3 regions of the Streptomyces sp. CY-1 genome follow, and region 3 is predicted to be linked to each of the others. Evidence: riboswitches for the same ligand, from Rfam matches in the RefSeq annotation. Region 3 holds a riboswitch; each other region holds the start of a gene.
What was found. Region 3 has a riboswitch for cobalamin ahead of ACK1X7_RS07080 (CbtB domain-containing protein). Riboswitches for the same ligand answer to the same signal wherever they lie in the genome.
Positions count from the first base shown of each region.

Region 1 (2,254 bases), 1.4 Mb from region 3:
CATGTTCTGCGCCTTGAAGGGGGCCACGGTGACGCCCTTACGGGCGAGCCACCGGCAGATCCCGGCCGTCACGACGCTCTTGCCCGCGTCGGAGGTGGTGCCCGCGACGAGCAGCCCCCCGCCGCGCGCCCCGGAACCTTCCGTGCCGCCCTTACCGCGTATCCCGCTCATCCGCCGCCCCTTCCCAAGGCCCGGGGCCGCCCCGTCAACGCCCTCAGCACCGGCCGGGCCGCCATGGACACCCCGAGCGCCAGGACGCCGACGCGCCGCGACAGCCGTATCGCCCGCTCGATGTCGGCCGGTTCCACCGGCCGCCCGCCGGAGTTGAGCACCGGCCGGTGCTCGACCCGGCCGCCGTAGGTGAGGGTGCCGCCCAGCCGTACGCCGAGCGCGCCCGCGAACGACGCCTCCACGGGGCCCGCGTTGGGGCTCGGATGGCGCCGGCCGTCGCGCCGCCAGGCGCGCCGCGCACCGCGCGGATCGGGGCCGGTGAGGGTCGCCAGGACCGCCGTAAGGCGCGCACCGGGCCAGCCGGCCACATCGTCCAGCCGGGCCGCCGCCCAGCCGAACCGCCGGTAGCGCGGCGACTTGTGGCCCACCATGGCGTCCAGGGTGTTGACGGCGCGGAAGCCGATGAGCCCCGGCACGCCGCCCAGGGCCCCCCACACCAGCGCGCCCACGACGGCGTCGGAGGTGTTCTCGGCGACCGATTCGACGACCGCGCGGGCGATCTGCGGCCCGTCCAGCGCCTGCGGATCGCGCCCGCACAGATGCGGCAGCCGCTCCCGGGCGATCTCCAGGTCCCCCGCGGCCAGGGCCCCGCCGACGGCCCGTGCCTCACGGCCCAGCGTCGTGCCGCCCAGCACGGCCCAGGTGGCGGCGGCGGTCAGCGCGATCTCCGCGCCACCGCGCCCGCCCAGGGCCCGTACGGCGCGGGTCAGCAGCGCGGCACCGGCGGCCGCGCCGCCCGCGCACAACGCGGTGTGCAGGGCCCCGTAGCCGCGGTGGTCACGCCACAGCCGGCGCTCGGCGGCCGCGGCGGCGCGCCCGAACGCGGCGACCGGATGGCCGCGGCGCGGATCGCCCGTGGCGAGATCACCGAGGAAGCCGAGGGCCGCACCGCACGCGAACGAGGCGTGATCGGCACGCATCCGTCAGGCCGCCGTCACGCCTCGGCGCGACCATGCATGACCAAAGGGGCCGAAGGGGCCAGGGGAACCGAAGGGGCCGGAGGAGCCAGCGGGGACAGAGGAGGCTGGCGGCGTGGAGGTGCCGGGCATGGCGGTATGTCCTCACTCAGGGTCCGCGCCCTGGTTCGACGTGACCGGCGGTGAAAGTCTCCTGGCTCCCGGATCCGCGCCCCTCCCGGTCTTCCAGCCCCGCGTACGAAAGGAACCGTACGGTCGAGCCGTGACCCCATACAGGCGATGGGAGAGTGCTCCCCGGTGACAGTGGCGGGACCGCGCCGGATTCTCACCGGCTTCCTCTCCTGCCGCCGTTTGGCTCGGGAAGTCCACCATGGGCCGCGAATGGCCGTCAACTCGCATATGACCCTTGACGCCCGAGTGTGCCGAGCCCCACAGACACTGGCGGACATAAGGCGGCCGCCGGACGGTCGGCGCTGGTCAGCGCCACCATCCGGCGGCCGGTGGGTCGATGAGGACGCGAGCCTCAGGCGACGATCAGATAGATGCCGTACGCCACGGCCGCGGCGCACAGCGCGAAGCAGGCGTACGCCCCGGTGCGGGCGAGCGCGGAGGCGCCGACCCCGCCACCGGACACGGCGGCCGCGCCACCGGAGACGGCAGCCGCGCCGCCCTGCTCCGGCGCCGCCTTACGGGACGTCCCGAGGATGCCCAGGGTGAAGACGCCCACCATGCCGACCGTCACCACGAGGCTGACGCCGAAGACCTGGCCGAGGGCCGCCCAGTCGATGCTCATGTTCCATGGCTCCTTAGCGGGTGGTGCTGCTCGCGGCGGCGGGGGTGGGGGTCTGCTCGGGTGTGTGCTCGGCGATGCCGCTCTCGGGGGCGGCCTCGGCCGCGCTCTCGGGGGCGGCGGGCTTCGCACCCGCGGGCGGCGGGGCCACGGACCGCAGGGCGGCCGTGACGGCGCCCACCGGCTCCTGTGCGCCGACCTCGTTGACGTTGGTGTGGTCCACGGGCTTGCGGCGCGACAGCGCCCAGATCGCCCCGCAGGCCAGGACGGCGAGCACGGCCACCGCCGTGATCCCCGCGTTCCCCTGGTCGGCCAG
Region 1 covers NZ_CP178393.1:3,094,579-3,096,832, reverse strand. Annotated here, with positions in the region: gene ACK1X7_RS13315 (cobyric acid synthase) at 1-171, opposite strand, end outside; gene ACK1X7_RS13310 (cobalamin biosynthesis protein) at 168-1,151, opposite strand; cobalamin riboswitch at 1,316-1,533, opposite strand; gene ACK1X7_RS13305 (hypothetical protein) at 1,672-1,941, opposite strand; gene ACK1X7_RS13300 (inorganic phosphate transporter) at 1,955-2,254, opposite strand, start outside.
Region 1: another riboswitch for cobalamin. It lies ahead of ACK1X7_RS13310 (cobalamin biosynthesis protein); the one in region 3 lies ahead of ACK1X7_RS07080 (CbtB domain-containing protein).

Region 2 (2,254 bases), 5.6 Mb from region 3:
GGGGACGGGCTGCTGGACTTCGGCGACAGTGATCCTTATCTCGCCACCCTGCGCGACGCCCGGCGCCGGGCCGCCGAGGCCGAGCTGCTGGTCGCGGCGGACGCGGCCAGCGACGAGGTGCTGGGGGCCGTGGCGTTCGCGGTGTACGGCGGGGCGTATGCGGAGCTGGCCCGGCCCGGCGAGGGCGAGTTCCGGATGCTGGCCGTGCGGCCCGAATCGCGGCGGCGCGGGGCGGCCGAGGCGCTGGTGCGGGCCTGCCTGGACCGGGGGCGCGCGCTGGGGCTGCGGCGGATCGTGATCAGCAGCCAGCAGTCCATGACCGCCGCCCACCGGCTGTACGAGCGCCTGGGGTTTGTGCGGGCCCCGGAGCGGGATTGGTCGCCGATAGCCGGAATGGAGATCGCCCTGTGGGCGTTCACCGTGGAGCTGTGACGACCGGCGGCGCGCGCCCCGGGCCGCGGCCTCCCGTGCGCGCCGGGCTACGCGCCGCGACCGGCCCCAGGTCACGGGCCACCTCCGGAACGCATTAGCACATTCATGCGAAACTCCGCACCTCGCGACACAAGATATGGGGGTGCGTGCGTCGGCCGACACAAGATGTATGCTCGTCCTCGCTGTCGTCGCAGGGGAATCCGGTGGGAATCCGGAACTGTCCCGCAACGGTGTACGTGTGCGCTTATGCGGTGTGCCCGTAAGTCCGAGCACCTGCCGACGGCCCTGTGTGAACACGTCCCCCGGCCTCGAGGGTTGGGCCGATGGACGCTGCGTGGTGTGCCCGACGTACGAGGAGTGCGGTATCGGCATGCCCGTACGCGCCCATCGCACCCCCCTCGTGGCCCCGGCCGAGCGAGGGAGAGCACCTCAGTGACCATCGCGCCCGCAGATCCGGTTTCAGAGCAGGCGGTTTCTCAGGCAGCGCATGACGCGCCCGGGACCGCCCTGCTGCGGATCCTCACCGGACTCACCGCCGACCTGCCCGCCACCGACCCCGGTAAGGTCGCGGCCGCCGCCCTGCGTGGCCGCCATCCCGGCTCGGACGAGGCGGAGTTGCGTGGCCTGGCGACCGAGGCCGCGGCCGGGCTGATCGCCGAGGAGCCGGAGTACTCGCGGCTGGCCGCGCGGCTGCTGGCGCTCACCATCACGGAGGAGGCGGCCGGGCAGGGCGCTGTCTCCTTCTCCACCTCCGTCCAGGTGGGCCACCGTGAGGGGCTGCTCGCCGACTCCACCGCGGAGTTCGCCGCCGCCCACGCGGCGCGGCTGGACGCGCTGGTGGAGCGGGCCCTGGCCGACGGCGCCGACAAGCGCTTCGGCTACTTCGGACTGCGCACCCTCTACAGCCGCTATCTGCTGCGCCACCCCATCACCCGTCAGGTGATCGAGACTCCGCAGCACTTCCTGCTGCGGGTGGCCTGCGGGCTCGCCGAGGATCTCTCGGAGCGGGCGCTGGACGATGTGGCCGAGCTGTACCGGCTGACCAGCACGCTGTCGTATCTGCCCAGCTCCCCCACACTGTTCAACTCCGGCACCCGCCATCCGCAGATGTCGTCCTGCTATCTGCTGGACTCGCCGCTGGACGAGCTGGACTCGATCTACAACCGCTACCACCAGGTGGCCCGGCTCTCGAAGCACGCGGGCGGCATCGGCCTGTCCTACTCCCGTATCCGGGCCCGCGGTTCGCTGATCCGGGGCACCAACGGGCACTCCAACGGCATCGTGCCGTTCCTGCGCACGCTCGACGCCTCGGTGGCCGCCGTCAACCAGGGCGGCCGGCGCAAGGGCGCGGCCTGCGTCTATCTGGAGACCTGGCACGCGGACCTCGAGGAGTTCCTGGAGCTGCGGGACAACACGGGCGAGGAGGCCCGCCGCACCCACAACCTGAACATCGCCCACTGGATCCCGGACGAGTTCATGCGCCGGGTCGAGGCGGACGCCGACTGGTCGCTGTTCTCCCCGGTCGACGCGCCCGCTCTGGTGGACCTGTGGGGCGATGAGTTCGACGCCGCGTACCGGAAGGCCGAGGCCGAGGGGCGAGCGGTCAAGCAGGTCCCGGCGCGGCAGCTCTACGCCCGGATGATGCGCACCCTCGCGCAGACCGGCAACGGCTGGATGACGTTCAAGGACGCCGCCAACCGCACCGCCAACCAGACCGCCGAGCCCGGCAGGGTCGTCCACTCCTCCAACCTCTGCACCGAGATCCTGGAGGTCACCAACGACGGCGAGACCGCCGTGTGCAACCTCGGCTCGGTCAACCTCG
Region 2 covers NZ_CP178393.1:7,305,611-7,307,864, reverse strand. Annotated here, with positions in the region: gene ACK1X7_RS31450 (GNAT family N-acetyltransferase) at 1-432, shown strand, start outside; cobalamin riboswitch at 569-727, shown strand; gene ACK1X7_RS31445 (ribonucleoside-diphosphate reductase subunit alpha) at 865-2,254, shown strand, end outside.
Region 2: another riboswitch for cobalamin. It lies ahead of ACK1X7_RS31445 (ribonucleoside-diphosphate reductase subunit alpha); the one in region 3 lies ahead of ACK1X7_RS07080 (CbtB domain-containing protein).

Region 3 (2,254 bases):
GGGAAAGTCCCCCGGCACCTCATTGACCACAGGCAGGAAGGCAAACGCCACCCCGATCACCACGGCGAACGCCGCCACCGCCACCACGGTCGCATACCAGGTACCCAACCTCGGCACGAGCCGCTTGCCCACCATCGTGGCCCCCACCGCCAGGAGCACACTGAGCACCATCATCAGGAAGTACAGCGCCGTACGCTTACCGATCGTGTCGGCGTTACCGACCGCGGGCGGATTGGCCGGATACTTCAGGAACGGCACCACATACACCGCCAGCAGCGCACACCCCGACAGCAACAGCGCGGTGGCCCGCGGCGTGAAACGGCCGACACGGCCCAGGGCCACGCAATACGCCAGAGCGGCGATACCACCGAAGGCGATCCCATAGACCAGGACACCGGTGGCCAGCCCGGCCGTGGACTGCACACCACGCGAAACCAGCTCGACCTCATGCTCATGCGCGGGAGCGTGGGCCCCCTCGAAGCTGATCGCACGGTCCACGTTCGGCTCACCGAGGAAATAGGCGGCGACCAGGGCCGGCACACCGGCCCCCAGACCCGCGAGCATGCCCCGGATCAGCAGATTTCTCACCATTGCGGAGTTCATGACTGTGCGGCGTCCCTCACATCAGTGGCAGGGGAAACCGAGCAGATGACGGGCGTCATGCACCCACTCATGAACGTTCTCACCGGAGACAACGGCGGTGGCGCCCTGCTCGGCGCCGACGAAATACAGCAGGACCAGCATCAGGATGCCGAAGAAGACCGCCCAGGGAGCTATCGCCTTCAGCGGCAACGTGGCGGGCAGTTCGGGGGTGGTGGCAGTGGGCTGCGCGACATGCTGCGCCATGACCAGGCCCTCCTTAAGGGAGTTCGCGTCCCATCTCGGTGGTGCACAGGACGACGGCTACGGGTCTGACTCACCACAGATCCCATCCGGGACCCCTGGTTCACAGTGGCGCGACCGTGCCGGATTCCCACCGGCTTCCGTCTTACCGTCGTCGATATCGCACCGACCGTACCGCGTGTCGCGTTCATGGCCAAGACCGCCCACCTGGCGAGACGCTGCGCCGGGACGTCCTGAGGACGGTGCGGGAGCCGGGGCCTGCCCCGGGCAGGCCCTAAGGTCGCGGCATGCGCATCGTCTCCCTGCTGCCCGCCGCGACCGACATCGTCACCGAACTCGGACTCGCCGAGCACCTGGTCGGCCGGACGCACGAATGCGACTGGCCACCGCGGACCGTGGCGTCCGTTCCCGTGGTCACCGGAGCCGACCTCGACCAGAACACCCTCACCAGCCGGGAGATCTCCGACGCGGTCGGCGGATCGACGCACTCCGGGTCGTCCCTCTACACCCTCGACACCGCAGCGCTCGCGGCCCTGGGCCCCGACGTGGTGCTCACCCAGGATCTGTGCGAGGTGTGCGCCGTCTCGTACGAGAGGGTCAGCCGGGCCGTCCGGCTGCTCGACGCCGACACCCGCGTCCTCAGCCTGGAGCCACGCACGCTCGACGATGTACTGGACTGCCTGGTCACCGTGGGTGAGCTGCTCGGCGTGCGCGAGCGCGCCGAGCAGCGCCGGGCCGAGCTGCACGACCGCCTCGAGCGGATCCGCCGGTCGGTCGCGGGCCGCGCCCGGCCCCGGGTCGTGGCGATCGAATGGCTCGACCCGCTGTGGCCCGCCGGACACTGGGTACCCGACCAGATCAGCGCCGCGGGCGGCGCACCGCTGCTCGCCGTGTCCGGCGAGCACACCAAGCCGATGACCTGGGAATCGGTGCGCGCCGCCCGCCCGGAGGTGGTGCTGGTCCTGCCGTGTGGCTTCCCGCCGGAACGGACCCTGCGCGAGACGGAACTCCTCACCCGCCTCCCGGGCTGGACGGAACTGCCCGCCGTACGGGCCGGGCGGGTCTGGGTGCTGGACGGGCCGGCCTACTTCAACCGCCCGGGCCCTCGTGTGGTGCGCGGAGCGGAAGTACTCGCCCACGTCCTGCACGGTGTACGGGCCGGGACCGCGGTGACGGCGGACGAGGCACACCCGTTCCCGGGCGCCCCCGGCCGGTGACGCGGTTCCGTCCGCCCAAAAGCCACGGCAAGTGCTCGGCGCTTCTTGCATACGATGCGCTGATGCATAAGATGCGCACCAGTCTTGGCTCCCTCTCGGACGACACCCCATGACGGACCTGATCCGCCGCGCCCTGACCGGCCGAGCCGCCCGGACGGCGCCGACCCCGAAGTCCCCGCGCGAGCGCACCTGGA
Region 3 covers NZ_CP178393.1:1,705,905-1,708,158, forward strand. Annotated here, with positions in the region: gene ACK1X7_RS07075 (CbtA family protein) at 1-603, opposite strand, end outside; gene ACK1X7_RS07080 (CbtB domain-containing protein) at 625-846, opposite strand; cobalamin riboswitch at 885-1,029, opposite strand; gene ACK1X7_RS07085 (cobalamin-binding protein) at 1,131-2,060, shown strand; gene ACK1X7_RS07090 (MDR family MFS transporter) at 2,170-2,254, shown strand, end outside.